3 regions of the Paenibacillus sp. RC73 genome follow, and region 3 is predicted to be linked to each of the others. Evidence: predicted binding sites of a transcription regulator. Region 3 holds the regulator's gene; each other region holds the start of a gene.
The links. Region 3 encodes Rex, which represses fermentation and respiration genes when NADH is low (regulators of the CRP and FNR family bind a similar motif). Its sites were predicted from a motif close to TTGTGAAATATTTCACAA; they were not measured.

Region 1 (5,595 bases), on a different contig from region 3:
GACATTATCTCATTGACGCTTCACATTCACCACCGTTGAAAAGAAAGTAGCCCCCCGCCCCATATCCGACAGTCGGTCAGAGGTTAACACATTGGCACGCTGTCTGCGTCCTTTACCTTCCCACCATAACCCTTGGCTAATCACCGTACCAGGCAGCATCAGATCCGTGACTTTGGCTTTCAGCTCATACGTTCCCCGGTCGTTCCATACCGTAACCGGATCACCGTCCGCGATGTCTCTTGCCTGAGCATCCTCCGGATGAATTTGCAGCAAAGGCTCCCGTTCCAGCCGCTGATGCTTCGGTAAATTTGCAAACGTGGAATTCAGAAAATTATGATTCGGCGGCGAAATAAACATCAGCGGAAACCGCTCGTCCGCTTGCGGTCGATGCTCTCCGTCGTATCCTTCAATCAGCGGCACATACGAAGGCATCGCGGGCAGACCCGCTTGCTTCATCTTTTCCGAATACAGCTCAATCTTGCCTGAAGGCGTAGTCAGACGATCCAGATAGGTAGCCTTCGGCGTCATGTCCAGTTTGACAAAAGGTGACTTTTTTAAGGCTTCCAAAGTCACACCGTTGAGATAAGGATTCGTCGGGTTATCAAGTGCACCCGCGATCATGTCCTCTTCGCTTTCCATGAAAGCAGCCTCATCAAAGCCCATAGCCTGTCCAAGCAGGCTAAACAGCTCATAGTTGCTTTTGCTTTCCCCGAGTGGTGCAATGACAGGCGCCTGCATCTGGATATAATGATGCCAATACGATTTATACAGGTCTGTGCCTTCAAAAGAAGACGCCGCAGGCAGTACAATATCCGCATAGCGGGCCGTATCGGTGAGGAACAGGTCGTGAACGACCGTAAACAGATCCTCCCGTTCAAACCCCTGCGTCACCCGATCAGCATCAGGTGCTACGACAACCGGATTGCTGCAATACACGAACAGCGCCTTGATCGGCTCGTCCTTCTGTAGCAGCGCTTCGCCGATTTGGTTCATGTTGATCGCCCGGGCATCCGGGTTCTTACGCAGATCAGGACGCGCCAGGTTGGCACCGTTGAATTTGCCGTAAGCCCCATTGGAACGTGATGCTCCCCCGCCGTGCTTCAGCCATTGCCCGGTGAGCGCTGGCAAGCATGTAACCGCGCGTATATTCATACCGCCATTATCGTGATGTTGAAGTCCGTTGCCAATATTGATATACGCCGCTCGCGCCTGTCCGTACATCTCCGCCAGACGAATAATATCTGCTTCCGGCACGCCTGTAATGCGTGAGACCCGCTGTGGAGTATATGCCTTCACATGCTCGCGCAGTTCCTCATGACCGACCGTATAGCGGCGCAAAAATTCATCGTCCGTCAGCCCTTGCTCGAACAGTACGTGCATAACACCCAGCGCGAGCGCGGTATCTGTTCCCGGGTATAGCGGAATGAACCAATCCGCCCATTGCGCTGTCCGATTGCGGTGGACATCAATGACGATCACCTTGGCACCTTTTTTACGTGCCTTCTCAGCCAATACCACTTGATGCATATTGGTGCTGATGACATTTCCACCCCATACAATAATGAGGTCAGCATCCTCTGTATCCTCCGGACTGGTGCCACCCTTAAAACCCATGACGGATGCCCAGCCTTCATTCCCAGCCACACTGCAAATCGTCTGGTCCAGTTGGCTTGAACCCAGCGCATTGAAAAAACGGCGATCCATCCCGTCCACACTCAACACGCCCATATTGCCGTAAAAGCTGTAGGGGAGAATAGATTCCGGTCCGTCCGTGCGAATCAGTTCCTTGAAGCGGCCTGTAATGGTATCCACTGCCTCCTCCCAGCTAATTCGTTCGAACTTCCCTTGCCCCTTGGGACCTACACGCTTCAACGGATAGAGCAGCCGTTCGGGGTCATACACTCGCTCCGTCATATTGCGAACTTTGTTGCAAATGGCCCCCTTCGTAATAGGATGATCCGGATTACCGGTCACCTTGACGATCTTTCCATCTTCCTTGTGAAGCAGGAGCCCGCACGTATCCGGGCAATCCAGCGGACATACAGCCGGAAAAATACCGTCCGTACGCTCCGTCACTCGCTGCCTCCCTTGCAAGTCTTGCTGAAGCACAGCCTCAGGAGACGCGCTGTTGCGATGATCCATGATGTTGATGCTCCTTTCCATTACCGTTTCCAAAAATTACACTGTTCTTATCATATATACAGCTATGTCCTATGGCAAGAGAAGGATTTTTCCAACCCAAATCCGTCCACAAAGCTCAAAAAATCCGCTTGCTGCTCACAGCAAAACGGATTTCTAATATTCTATATTATTTTTGACAATACCTGTTTCAGTAATGAATACCAAGGGTAAAAGAGATCAAGGCATTATGGACGAGAGCACACTCATCCTCCATGCCAAATCATGGACCACTCCCAAAAAAATCCGCCATGACAGGTTTCGTTCCCCCGGACCTGTCATGGCGGATTTACTTTGTTCCCATTTTTCCAAAGCGCTGCTTAATCAAGCATGGTCACTCAACGGAGTTGTTGCAGTAGATGAAGATGCCTGAGATGAATCATTCACAGAATGTACAGCGGAATGAGGCTTTTTCAAATATGCCAACCAGTAAGCTCCAGCTACGAACATGCTTCCTCCCACCAAATTCCCCAGCCAAACCGGAATGAAGTTCATGACATAATCTGCCCATGAAAAATGACCTGCGAAAATAGCCGCCGGAATCAGAAACATATTGGCTACAACGTGCTGGAATCCGATAGCTACAAAGGCCATCGTCGGGAACCAGATCCCCATAATTTTGCCACCGATCGAATCCGTGCTATACGCCAGCCATACAGCCAGCGCTACCAGCCAGTTACATCCAATACCGGATATAAACGATTGCAAAAAGCTTTCATGCAGCTTGTGTCCCGCCATATCCACCACTTTGTCCAAATAAGGTCCTGTCTCGGTTAAACCCAGCACATGACCAAAGAAAAAGGCAACAAACAACGCGCCCGCAAAATTACTAAGCGTAATAATCGCCAAATTACGGAACATCGCCCCGGTCTTGATCCGTCCTGCCCATCTCGCCAGTGGCACAGCCATCATATTACCGGTCAGCAATTCTCCGCCTCCGATCAATACCAATACCAGACCTACAGGGAACACGGCTGCTCCAATAAAAGTAGCAATACTTCCCCATTCTTTGGGCGCGCTTGCGATAACACGTATATCCAGCAAAAATCCAAGCGCAATAAATGCACCTGCCAAAAATCCCAATACCACTGCCACAGTCCATGGATTGTTCGCTTTGGCCACTCCTGTTTCCACCGTCTTTTCAGCAATCTGCCCCGGTTTATAACTTGCCATATATTCCGCTCCTTTAACATCTTTTCACTCGAATGTTCTCTCTCATATTTTATTTAAAATCAGTGATTTTGTTTGTGAAAAAAATCACTTTAATGAATATTAAAAAAACAGCCCTTGGATAAAGGACTGTTTTTCGTGTATTCTTGCATCTACCGCGCCACTAAGTGCCTATGATTTAGTTATATTCTTCCTTTTCAACTGCCCTCAGGAACCAAATAACTCCTCCGAGTCCTACCAGCGCCACGGCTACAAGAAAAAGGATATAAAACAAATCCATAAATCACTTACCCCCTAATCCTTATGCTCTCTATATTGTACTATAAGGATTCATCTGTACGTCTCATATTGTTGACAAACTTATGAACAATGTCACAGACAAAATGAATTATACGGTAACTGGCTTCCGTTCAGATATCAGCGGCAATGCTTGCAAACCCGCTGCATTCAAGAAATTCCAAGGCTTATTATAATGCGGCTGGAAGAAGAAATCCACAAAGGCCAGTTGATCAATGGTCATATGATTTTGGATCGCCACCGACAGGGTATTAATCGATTGGGTCAAATCTACCTTCGACATAATTTGTGCCCCGACAATTCTCCGTGTTTCCTGCTCATATACAACCTTCAGCAGTACCTTTTCCGAGGTTGGCATAAATTCAGGACGGTAGCTGTCCTCAATGGTTACAGCCTCTACAGCCATGCCTTCGTCCGCTGCTGCCGCTTCCGTCAAACCTGTTCCTGCAATATTATCTTCATAAATTTTAATACCCGAAGTTCCCTGTGTTCCCATATAGGCAATGGTCGGCTGAACCAAATTGCGTGCCACCAGCGTACCCATACGAACAGCGTTGGTTGCCAATGGAATATAAGCCGTTTTGCCTGTCGGGTTGTAGCGTATTGCACAGCTATCGCCTGCGGCAAATACGTCCGGGCAGCTGCTTTGCATATAATTGTCCACAATGATCGCGCCGTTGGGCAGCATGTCTACCTGACCTTTAAGCAGATCCGTTTGAGGACGGAAGCCGATGCAGAGAATAACAAGCTCTGTTTCATATTCTCCTTTGGATGTAACCACTTTATTCACCTTACCGTTACTTCCTTCAAAACGGCTCACTGTTTCTCCCAGCACCAGCTTGATGCCATGTTCCTTCAAGGAACCTTCAATTCGGTCTGTATATTCCGGGTCCAAATATTTATTCAAAATACGATCCGCGCTGTCAATCAGCGTAACGTTCTTACCGTTCATTTGAAAAGCTTCCACCAGCTCAACACCAATATATCCGGCTCCGACAACTGTAATGTTCTGTACATGCTTGGCTTTCTCAATGATGTCATTGGAATGATTATAGTTTTTGCAGAGCAGAATATGATCGAGCTCAATACCTTCCAGCTTCGGAATAATAGGCCACGAGCCTGTAGTTACAATCAATTTATCAAAGGTGTCCGTGAATTCTTCTCCTGTTTGGAGATTGCGTGCTTGCAGCGTTTTACCTGCTGTATCGACATTCGTTACCTCATGAAGCATCTTGGTCACGGCACCCAGCTCAGCCAGTTCATTCGGGGAAGAATAAAATAATCCGTGCGGATCTTTGACGACACCACCTACGTACAGTGCAATACCACAGGATAAAAACGAAATATTGTCATTACGCTCGTAAACGGTAATTTCTGCATCTGGATAGCATTTGGCTGTGTTGACGATGGCTGCCGTACCTGCGTGTGTACATCCGATAACTGCTACTTTCATGTTGAATTCCTCCTTGGTGTGGGCATAAAATGTATAATAATTGTGAATTGTTTCACGTAACTACTTTGTTGATTGTGATTTATTTCACTTCATGCACTTATTATAGTGTGATATTTTTCACATTACAATAGCTATTTATGATATTCACAATTTGTCCACATTTTTAAAGTCAGGAAGATACAACGTCAGTCGTTTGCTGCAACACCTCTTTGCTTCATTCAGTTTTTCCCGTATGGGGCTTGATTATGCCTTTTTATCAGGCTTCCAAATGCTACTGCAACGATCAATCAAATGTGAAATACAGAAAGCAAAAAAAGGCCGAATCTCGGAAAACAACGGAGATTCGACCTTATCTAAACGTATATTTCTGACTAAGCTGGAAGCTATTACAGGAGTTGCTCGATAGCCGCTTTCATCGCCTCTGGTGATTCCTTGGGTTCAAAACGCCCCACAGGCACACCTTCACGATCCACAATGAATTTCGTGAAATTCCATTG
Region 2 (5,595 bases), on a different contig from region 3:
CCCTTTATACTGAATTCGGAATCACATTTTCCACATGTAAAGAATTGGTACGATGCATGGCCTATTCTCCTGTATATTAATGAAAATCCAGATCACATCAACGGACTTGGCCATCGAGCAATGTTGGATTTATTGTCTTACGGCGGAAAAGATACGACCTACTTTGAATCTATGGAAAAGGTAACTGGAGTTTCTACTAAAGAATTACTGGGTGGAATGGCAAGAAGATTGGTAACTATGGACTTCAAGAGCCAACAATATTATTTGAAACATTTAGATGAACTTTTGAGAACTAACGGCAATTATGAAAAGATATATACAACACTGAAAAGTGGTAAAGGCGGCTGGATGACCGTCCCTGAAAACAAGGCTCCACAACAGACAGGCTACAACATTGTTCCTTTAGATGTTGATTTGAGCAAAGCTTCCGTTACCATTGATTTCCAAGGAACAAGCACAGCAAAAGGCGCTGATTGGAGAGCTAGCATTGTTACCGTAACGCATTCGGGGGATACCCGATATTCTACAATGTGGAACAAAGGGAAAAATTCATTGAATTTGCAAGGAGATGAAAAATCTGTTTATTTGGTTGTATCCGCAACTCCAGATGAAATTAAACATTTTAATATTGAAGAGGATGGTGAAACTTATCCTTATAAAGTAAAAGTAACAACAAAGTGATTGTGGATAATAATCATATTGTGGTTGAATGAAAAGCTTATCTAGGGTAAATATCAGAGTTTACGAAAAAAAGTGAATAAATGCCTGAACAATGGCACTGGTATCAAAATACCAGTGCCATTGTTGTTAGTATGCTCTGAAAATAATCTTTGGGAATTGAATACACAGCAGCTTCACTAATGTTATCCATCGGGATACATCCAAAGGTAGTTTCTGAGATATGGGGTCATACAAGTGTAACTATAACATTAGATACTTATTCACATTTATTAAACAAGAAAGCGATAGAGACATCACTAGAAATTGAAGAAAAATTCTATGATCAGAAATTCGACCAATAAATTTTAAAAACAGTTAATTATTAGCAACAAAATATGGATACATAATCACTTTTCGTAGTGATCGGGCATACAGTATTTTACCTATTACTGATAAAATGCGCTCCCTGAGAGCATCCTGCCTAGGAGGTCGGAGCTATGGTATATCGTGCAACATCCCGCAGAAGGTGTTCGCCTCACAAACGCTTAAATGCTGACATGCTCAGGAAAATATCCGCCGCCATGCTGCCATTTTACAAAGCTATTGCCACCCGTCGTTCTTTCGCCGTTCAATGGTCACGTGCTGTAGTGCATGGCAATTTGGATCGGATGAAGGCCCTTCTCTGCTCGGTAGCGCCATTTGCTGCCAAGCAAGGACTGGGCACGAATGGCATCGGCTATTTTATCTCCTTCTTGGCCCAGCCACCAATGCTGTATTATACGAACGGAACGACGATTCCACCCGGTACGGTGCAGTTTACATTTGAGCCGAGGGTTCACCGCGCCATCGCCAGAGCCGTTTTTCCGCTGTATCTCGAATTGGCACGCAATCGATGCTTTGCTTCTGCTTTAGCCAAAGCCATCAACCAGAAAGACCAGCGTGCGGTTACTCTGATGATCCGCAGCTTGATTCCATCCACTGCACTGAAATCCGTACAAATCGAGGATCATGGCTTTGCTTTGCTTTTTAAGTATCCTTACAGTAAATATCCATACCGAAATCTGCTCATTCAGGAGTTTTCTTAAAAAGGTCGCTACAGTCGTTACAGACGTTTTTGCTTGAGTTGATCGATCAGCTCTTTACCCAATTGTATAGCCATTTCCGTCAACATTCGGATTTCGTCCTTCGTTACATGGTCCATATGCGCCCCGCAGCAAATTGCAAAGTTACCCGCAAACTCTTTTCGCAAACGAACGGCAATTTCTTCGGTAATATAAAATTCCTTGTGGGCTTGCAATTGAACGGTTTGGATCGGCTCCAGTCTGGCGCCTGCTGTAATCGTTCCCAGATGCGGCTGATCGCCGCCGGAAATAAGTACGACCATGTCCTCTCCCATAAAATAGGCATCCAGCACAAGGCGGATACGCCCGCTTTCTTTTTGCAAATGAATCATATGATTCTCTCCTGTCTAAAAAATAGTATTGTGAATAGATTCACTTTATATGTTTCTATTCATTCTATCGCTTCCAGACCTGTTCCACAATTCAAAAAGACCCACAGCAGACCTCCGAAAATGGTGGCTTGCTGTGGGTCTTCTGTTGTTATTTTAAAAGAAACATTCCGTGTACCTTATTAACGGATCGTGATGGTATGCGCAGCTTTTCCGCTTGCACCATTATTATCTGTCACCGTCAGCTCCACGGTATACGTTCCGGCTGTGGTAAATTTATGCTTTACCTTGGAGCCGGACGCTGTATCGCCATCGCCGAAGTTCCAGCTATAGCTGACGATTTCACCGTCTACATCACGTGAGGCTTTTCCGTTAAACTGAACGTTCTTGTTCTTCTTGGCTGAATCATTCGCCTGAATGATTGCAACTGGTTTCTCGTTAGAGGTCGGTGGATTCGGATCAGGGTCCTGCCCTCCACCCTTCGTTACATACAATCTTCCGGGTGCTTCCGTCTCCACTTCATTTCCTGCTGCATCCCTTACCCGGATCACGATGACTCCGCCTTCCAGGCTCAGAGAAGAGGAAGTGAAGTAAGTTCCTTCATAATGACCTGACGAAGTTTCGTTTAATGGAATTTCGTTTCGGGCCAAGGTGGTCAGATTGAAAGGCAATTCCACACGGAAGGATGCCTCCAATCCGGACGTACTGTCGAAGGATACCTGCACCGGTTGCCCTGGAGTGATACGCACATCCTCAGCAGGACTGATATTTTCCAGCTTCGGCAAGGCTGTATCGACATACACCGAACGGGTAACCGTAGTTACGTTCTCGGCAAGATCCTTGGCCGTTACCGTAATTTGATTTTCCCCTTCATTGATGAGCAACCGCTTGTTAAAGCTGCCGTCGCTTCCAAATTCGGTTGGCTCCCCGTTAATCGTCAAGTTGGTGAGGAACTCATCATACACCGTACCTGTTACACTGACGACACCCGCATTTGTACGGGCTCCTTCATCTGGCGAAGTCAAGATCAGACCCGGTTTAGTCTGGTCAAGTATGACGACCACAGGCTCGGAACGATCTGTTGCTTTGCCGTATACCGCCGCCTGAACACTCAGTGGATTGGCACCCGGCTGAAGATCGACTGCCAGACTGAACTGGCGATCCTTCACCTTGGTTGTACCAGCCAGTTCATTACCGTTAAAAAGCTGGATATCCGCTCCGTCTGCCGGGGAAGTACCTGTAACGGTGATTGTCTCTTCCTTCGTATACGTTGCCTTGGTCGGTGTTGTAATCGTTGGCGCATTAACCGGATATCTGACGATCGCCCGGATCATGTAATTGCCCTCATCCTCCGGTGATTGGCTCCATGCGCCGCTTACACCTTGCCAGCTACGAAGCGCATTGGGTCCACTCTCGTCTGTAGCAAGACCCGGAGCTTGCGTGCCTGCGCTTGGCTGCGTATAGACGATATAGAAGTCGCCTTGAACCGTTACGGGTTCAGGGAATTGTACGGTCGTCCACTGTGTTTCATCCCGAACGGCTGTGCCATCAAATGGACCAGCCAGCAGACGTCCCGGTGCGCCTGCCGCACCAGATGCATCATATACGGAGTATTTGAACGCCGTTCCTCCCGGATTCGGGAAGGTTGAATTCCAGAACAGAAGCGACGCTCCTGTCACTTGAGCCACCTCTGATTCAGGTGTCATTCTGACTGCCCAGGAGTTGCCTGCCGCGTTAAAGGCTCTGGCATTTTCTCCGGTACCGTCATCGTAAGCGATGCCCCCCTGGAAGCCGATAAATGGCTTCAATGCGACATTCGCTTCCACACTGCCGTTCGGAGGTGCTGTGACCGTGACACTGTCGCTGTAATAATTTTCTGCTGCAATGGATAATGTATATGTCCCTTCCAGCACATCCAGCGTAAATTCTCCAGCCTCATTGGTTTCTACCGGAGCAATGCGTGCATCCTCCAGCACAAGCACTTTCGCTTTTCGGATCGGTTCACCGGATTGCTTATCGGTAATGACTCCGTGAATCGTACCATGAGGTACCGCTTGGAGACTAAAGTTCGCTCTGATTACTTTATTATTCTCAATCGTGACCTGCTTCGTTTGAGGCTCATAGCCATAGGCTTCAGCCTTCAGCGTATAATCGCCTGCTACGTGAATGAAGCTGTATTTACCTGTGGTCGGATCGGTTTTCACCGAACGTCCGGTTTCCAGTACGGTAACTGTGGCGCTGGCAGGAAGACTTTCGAGACCGACACGTCCACTGTCCACCGTTGTTTCCGTCGGCTTCACTTTTTCCTGGAATTCACTCTTTTCGGTGCTTGTAATTTTGTACAGTGGGAATTGTTCTTCCGCTTTTTCCAGTTTGATATTCGACTCAGGTACTACATCCTTGGTCACTGTCGAAGCTGGAATGCCCAGTACACGGAAATCGTCAATGTACCAACCGTTTTTGTTCACACTGTTATCCGATTTCAAGCGGAAGCGAATTTGAATCTCATTGCCGGTATAGCTATCCAGATTGTAGTAAACTGGAGTCCATTTTTTCCCATTAGTGTTATGAGAGAATTTGCCCAGCTCGGTCCAGGTGTCGCCACTATTTTTGGACACTTCTACATAACCGAAGTCATAGCCGGACTCAATTTCAAACCAGTGGTTGAAGGTAAGTGTTGCGTTCCGCACACCATTCAAATTAATTTTTGGAGAAACCAGCGAAAAGTCAGCTCCGCTCTCATAGTTACTATCGAGATCGGTTGCCCATACGTTTGGTCTGGATACTGCACTTTCTGGTCCCACTTCTGTGGGGATGCCACGTTCCCATTCATCCTTGGTACCAGAATGAGTCCAGCCGTTATCCGAGTTGCCATCAAACGAATCGCTATACAGCGTATCCGGCACTTCTACTCTCAGTGAAGCCTCATTCGACTTGGCTCCCTCGTTACCACTGTAATCCTCGGCCGCCACTGCATAATGATAGGTCGAGCCGCTGACCGTGATTGTATCGGTGAAGGTCAGTCCAGAGGTTGTACCCAACGAAGTATAATTTTTGCCCGATTGGGTGGAGCGATACACCTTATACTGCTTCACGTCTTCATCGGATGAAGCATTCCAAGCCAGCGAGACGTTGCCGACTGTATCCGCTTCGGCAGTCAGATTACTTGGCGCGGCAGGTGCAACGGTATCCGGCTCCTGAATCGACAGATCGTCGATATACCAGCCATCTTTTACAACCGTATTATCACTTGTAAAGTTGAACAGAAGGTATACCTTCTGACCTGCAAATGCTCGCAGATCGAGATATTGTGTTTTCCAGCCGTTGCTGGTGCCTGTAAATGATAATACCTGCTCAAATGCATTCTGATTGTTGGCGGTGGCTATATACACCTTGCCCAAATCAGAATTGTTTTCAATATCGTACCAATGCTTGAAGCTGAGCAACGCCCCTTTGGGACTATTGGTCAGATCAATCGGAGGAGC
Region 3 (5,595 bases):
GAAGAACTGAATCTGAGCAATCGTGGCGGAGATTTTTGGGAAACGGTGGCCAGTGATTCGGAGTCCTGTCTTGGGCGTTCTTGTCCATGGTTCCGCAAATGCTTTTATCATCGTGCGCGCCACGAGGCGGGAATAGCCGATGTGGTCATTACGAATCATTCGAAGCTGTTCACGGACGTAAAAGCGAGTCATCAGCTGTTGCCGAGCTATGAGCATCTGGTGATTGATGAAGCGCATCATCTGGAGGAAGTCGCTGGTAAGCACCTGGGAATGCATATGAAATATTTCACACTCGTGCATACGCTGACCCGGTTGTTCAAGGACAGCAAGAACGGACAATTGCCTTCGCTGCGTCAGCAGTTGGCAAAGTCGGGGCATGAGAAATCGACGGATTGGGCTTCTACCATCGACCAGATATATCCACTCGTGCTGGAGGTCAAGGAGACTTGGGATCTGCTGAGCGACAAGCTGTTTGGTATGCTGCCGGAGCGAAGTGATGCGACACCGGGCGAAACAGGGCAGTTTTCTTCCCGTCTCAAGCCGTCGGCCAAGCCTGCCAAGTGGGATCAGGCTGCTGCGCTGGAAAATCAGGTTTATGTAACGTTGAGCGAAATTTTGCGCAAGGGCGACAAGCTGATGCTCGACGTGAAAGAAGAACATGACGATTATGCGGCTGACAGCCTCATTACAGATATTACGGGGCTGCTTAAGGATTTGGCAGGCATTAGGGAAAGCTTGCGCTTTTTCATGCGGATGGATGATGAGACGACCGTATATTGGCTCGAAGCGAGCGGGCAATTCCGCAGCAAGTCGCTACAATTTTATGCGGTGCCCGTCGATGTGAGCCGCCAGCTGAAAGAAATGTTTTTTGACAAAAAAAGGAGCATTATTCTGACGTCTGCTACCTTGTCGGTGGATAAGTCGTTTCAGTACATGACCGATCAGCTCGGCTTGCAGGAGGCCGCAGATCAAGGGCGGCTGATGACTACGCAGCTCCCTTCACCCTTTAACTACAGGGATCAGGTGTTGCTAGTCATTCCAAGGGATTTTCCGAGCGTGAAGGGCAGTGTAGGAGATGAGCATTTTGTAGATATGCTCGTCAGCTCGCTAGGTTCGACTGCCCAAGCGACGCGGGGGAGAATGCTCGTTCTCTTTACCTCCTATCGCATGCTCCGGCAGGTGTATGAGCCGCTTAAGGAGGCGTTAGCATCCAGCGACATCACCGTGCTGGGGCAGGGCGTGGACAGTGGGAGCCGCAGCAAGCTGACCCGACGTTTTCAGGAAGCCAAAGCTTCTGTGTTGCTGGGAACCAGCAGCTTTTGGGAAGGCGTCGATATTCCGGGCAAGGCGCTGACGTGTCTGGCTATCGTCCGCTTGCCGTTCCAACCGCCCAATCACCCGCTGCTGGAGGCTAAAAGTGAGCTGCTCCAGCAGCAGAAGAAAAATCCTTTTATGAAGCTGTCTGTTCCACAGGCTGTCATTCGCTTCAAACAGGGATTTGGACGTCTAGTACGTACCGCGAGCGACCACGGGGTTGTTATCGTTTACGATACGCGTGTGATTGAATCCTATTACGGGAAGCACTTTTTGTACTCGTTACCGGGACCAAAAATGGAGCATATGCCGACGGAGCAAATGGTGCCCCGTATCGCCGAGTGGCTCCAATCCGCCCCGGAGACAGAGGCATAACGGACGGACATCTTAACATGTCCGTTACAATTAGGGGGAGCATGTATGAAATCAGATAAAATTTCAGAGGCTGTCGTACGGAGGTTACCCGTATATTTACGTTATCTGAATGCACTGCACAAACGGGAGGTGGCTACGGTCTCTTCCCAGGAGTTAGGACAAAGACTGGATTTGAATCCGGCTCAAATTCGTAAGGATCTCGCGTATTTTGGAGATTTTGGCCGTAAGGGTATCGGCTATGATGTTACTTATCTTATCGAGAAAATACGCCATATCCTGAAAATCGACCAGCAAATTAACGTGGTATTGGTCGGAGCAGGTAATCTGGGGCAAGCCCTTTCGAATTATAATGCTTATTTAAAAGACAATATGAAAATTGTAGCAGTATTTGATGCTGTGCCAGATAAGGTCGGAACCAGGATCAATACGCTGGTCGTACAGCCAATGGATGAACTGGAAGCGACCGTGAAGGAACAAAACATTCGGATCGGGATTATTACCGTACCGGATTTTGAAGCGCAGAACGTGGCTGACAGGCTCATAAATAGCGGGATTGGAGCGATTTTGAACTTTGCGCCGACCACTCTCAAGGCACCAGCAAATATTCGAATACATGCCACAGATTTTACAACAGATTTGTTAAGCCTCGCTTATTATTTGGAAGACGGAAAGGAAGATATGCAACATGACGGTGAATAAATGGATGATTAAAAACGGCTCTTTTGCCGTGAACAGATCGGAAGCGGGGGTAATCCACGGCTATATGATCGTGGAGGACAGCCGCATTGCCTATATTGGCGAGACTTTGCCAGCGGGTGAGGAAGAGACGGAAGCGATTGATGGTAACGGGCTGCTGTTTTTACCTGGCCTGATTAATACACATGGTCATGCGGCGATGTCCCTGCTGCGCGGGTATGGGGACGATCTGGCTCTTCAAGTATGGCTTCAGGAAAAAATGTGGCCGATGGAAGCCAAGTTTACGTCTACGGATGTGTACTGGGGTACGTCCTTGTCCGTGCTGGAAATGCTGAAAGGCGGTACAACCACCTTTTTGGACATGTATGATCATATGGACGAGGTGGCTCGTGTAGCTGAAGAGTCCGGCATCCGTGCCAGTCTGATGCGTGGAGCGATTGGATTATGTTCGGAGGAAGAGCAGCGGATCAAGCTGGCTGAGGCTGTGAATTTTGCGCGTAATTGGCATGGAAAAGCAGACGGTCGCATTACGACTATGATGTCTCCACATGCGCCGTATACGTGTCCGCCTGCGTTTATCGAAAAATTCGTGCAGGCTGCGCATGATCTGGACTTACCGTTGCATACGCATATGTCCGAAACCATTGCCGAAGTAGAGCAAAACGTACGCGACTACGGCTTGCGCCCGGTTGCGCATTTGGATAAGCTCGGCTTTTTCTCCCGTCCATCGCTTGTTGCCCATGCTGTTCATTTGAATGACGAAGAAATAGCTTTGCTGGCTGAACGTGGTGTAGCGGTTTCGCATAATCCGGGCAGCAACTTGAAGCTGGCGAGCGGTGTGGCAAGAGTGCCTGATCTGCTCCGTGCAGGCGTTACCGTCTCTCTCGGAACAGACGGTCCCGCCAGTAACAATAACCTGGATATGTTTGAGGAAATGCGTCTGGCTGCACTCATTCACAAGGGAGTATCTGGGGACCCAACCGCAGTTCCTGCGGGTGAGGCGTTGCGTCTGGCAACGGAGTACGGAGCGAAGTCGATTGGCTTGAATGAGGTAGGGGCGCTGGCAGCAGGCAACAAGGCTGACTTTATCGCGCTCGATCTCAATCAGGCTCATTTCTTGCCGCATACGGATCTCATTTCTCATGCCGTATACTCTGCAAGCGCCAAAGACGTGGCCCATGTATGGGTTGACGGTCGTCAGGTTGTGAAAAACGGTGAGTGCCTGACTATGGATGAGGAACGTATCAAGCATGAGGCACAAGCCGCCTTTGAAGGGCTGCTGTCGCGCTAATTCAGGTGTCACATCCCCTTAGAGAGGAAGCACAGGTTTGAAAAATAAGAAAAAATGGATAGTGGTCGCCATTCTGGCCGTCATACTGGTCCTGGTCAGCATTTTCTGGTATTATTCCTATGTTACTCAAGATCAGGTGACTGAGAGAAATGCCGCTATCGTAAAGGCCAAGCAATCGGGTGGTCTGGTTACCACGACTCAGACGTGGAAGTCGGTGTGGGATCAGGTATACTGGGTGGTACAAGGGAAAAATGCTCAGAATGAAAATATTATGGTGTGGGTCCCTTTTCAAAAGGTGGAGGGTCAACCTAATGTGCCTGTGGCAGATAATAGTGGTGTTCATACCGAGCTACTTAAAAACGGAGTCGACGAGCAAAAAATGACAGCCATGATCCAGCAGCAGCTTCCGGGTATAGATATTGTAAGGCTTGAGCCGAGTGTGTTTAACGGTCAATATGTGTGGCAGTTGTTTTACGATGACGGCAGTCATCATTACTATACCTTTTATCGCTTCTCGGATGGGGGATCGATGGGGGTAAAGTATACTTTGCCTAATAATTGAGCTGGGTGAAGAGTGGCTGATGGTGGTGTGAGAGCGCTGCGTGGTCCATTTGAGCTTACGATCGCTGTTGCCGACGGATTTTTTTCGATTAGATTCTTATGGGGAAAATCCGTCGGCAAGCATATGCTTCCGAACCGAGCTTTCTTTCAGAAAGCTTTCAGGCGAACGCTTCGCTTCTTCAGATTCAAATGGCCCACTCCGCTGGCTGATCGCGATGGAGTTACTCCAAACACCACTCTTTCTATGGGAGTTGGGGGGTAGGGGGCACGGACGCCGCTGCGCTTGTCTCCGTTTTGGGTTTTACACCAAACTAATTCTGTACGAACTGGAAAATCGTTTTTACTAAAAAAGATATGTGAAATTAGAAGACATTGTCTTATAAAAGAATGTGTAGTTTTGAATCATTGAAGACTAAAAAGACGTAAAGCGATATTTCTCGCATTTGCGTCTTTTAGTTTTTTTGTTTGGGTAAGTGTTTATTATAGTATCACTTGAATTTCCCTTAAACAGGTTAAACATGAAGTCTATTACATATATCATAATATTTTTTTCCTTAAAATGGTTTAATTATAGGTGCAGACTAACGTAACCCATAATTTTGTGGCTATGTTATCATGACTACTTATACAAAAAGGAGATTCATGAACATGGGTAAAGTGAATGGGAAAGTTGCATTAGTAACGGGTGGAGGTCAAGGGATTGGACGGGCTATTGCTTTACGCCTCAGTCAAGATGGCTTCGCAGTGGCAATCGTGGATTTGAATGAAGAAACGGCCCAAAGTGTTGCTGGTGAGATTACAAAGGCAGGAGGGCGCTCGCTTGCGCTTAAAGTCGATGTTTCCAACCGGGATCAGGTTTTTGCGGCTGTAAAGGAAGCATCTGAAAAACTCGGTGGCTTTGATGTCATTGTAAATAACGCGGGGATTGCTCCCGCCAAGCTATTGGAGGATGTCACGCTGGCTGATTTTGACAAGCTGTTCCACATCAATGTGACCAGTGTATTATGGGGCATTCAGGCAGCAGCCGCCAAGTTCAAGGAACTGGGTCATGGTGGTAAAATCATCAATGCCTCTTCTCAGGCAGGCCATGTCGGTAATGCCAACCTGGGTATTTACTCCGCCACCAAATTTGCAGTTCGTGCCCTAACACAAACCGCCGCTCAGGAATATGCCCAATACGGTATTACAGCTAACGCCTACTGCCCCGGCATTGTACAAACGCCAATGTGGAGTGGCATTGATAAAGAAATTACGGCATCCAAAGGTGAAGCTACTGGCGATGCGACCAAGGAATTCGGCAGTAAAATTGCCCTGGGCCGTCTTTCTACACCGGAAGACGTATCTGCCTTCGTATCCTT

Region 1: a site for Rex is predicted at 3,424-3,441, ahead of ABH897_RS09000 (formate/nitrite transporter family protein). Genes of this name have one in related genera too.
Region 2: a site for Rex is predicted at 2,142-2,159, ahead of lpdD (prenylated flavin chaperone LpdD). Genes of this name have one in related genera too.

What each region holds. Positions count from the first base shown of each region.
Region 1 covers NZ_JBIYCV010000003.1:463,856-469,450, reverse strand. Annotated here, with positions in the region: gene ABH897_RS09005 (molybdopterin-containing oxidoreductase family protein) at 10-2,142, opposite strand; gene ABH897_RS09000 (formate/nitrite transporter family protein) at 2,503-3,351, opposite strand; gene ABH897_RS08995 (FAD-dependent oxidoreductase) at 3,737-5,098, opposite strand; gene ABH897_RS08990 (glutathione peroxidase) at 5,485-5,595, opposite strand, start outside.
Region 2 covers NZ_JBIYCV010000008.1:96,277-101,871, forward strand. Annotated here, with positions in the region: gene ABH897_RS19490 (DUF6055 domain-containing protein) at 1-681, shown strand, start outside; gene ABH897_RS19495 (hypothetical protein) at 1,158-1,745, shown strand; gene lpdD (prenylated flavin chaperone LpdD) at 1,763-2,113, opposite strand; gene ABH897_RS19505 (S8 family serine peptidase) at 2,293-5,595, opposite strand, start outside.
Region 3 covers NZ_JBIYCV010000002.1:555,526-561,120, forward strand. Annotated here, with positions in the region: gene dinG (ATP-dependent DNA helicase DinG) at 1-1,689, shown strand, start outside; gene ABH897_RS06240 (redox-sensing transcriptional repressor Rex) at 1,735-2,388, shown strand; gene ABH897_RS06245 (amidohydrolase) at 2,375-3,676, shown strand; gene ABH897_RS06250 (cell wall elongation regulator TseB-like domain-containing protein) at 3,714-4,238, shown strand; gene ABH897_RS06255 ((S)-acetoin forming diacetyl reductase) at 4,886-5,595, shown strand, end outside.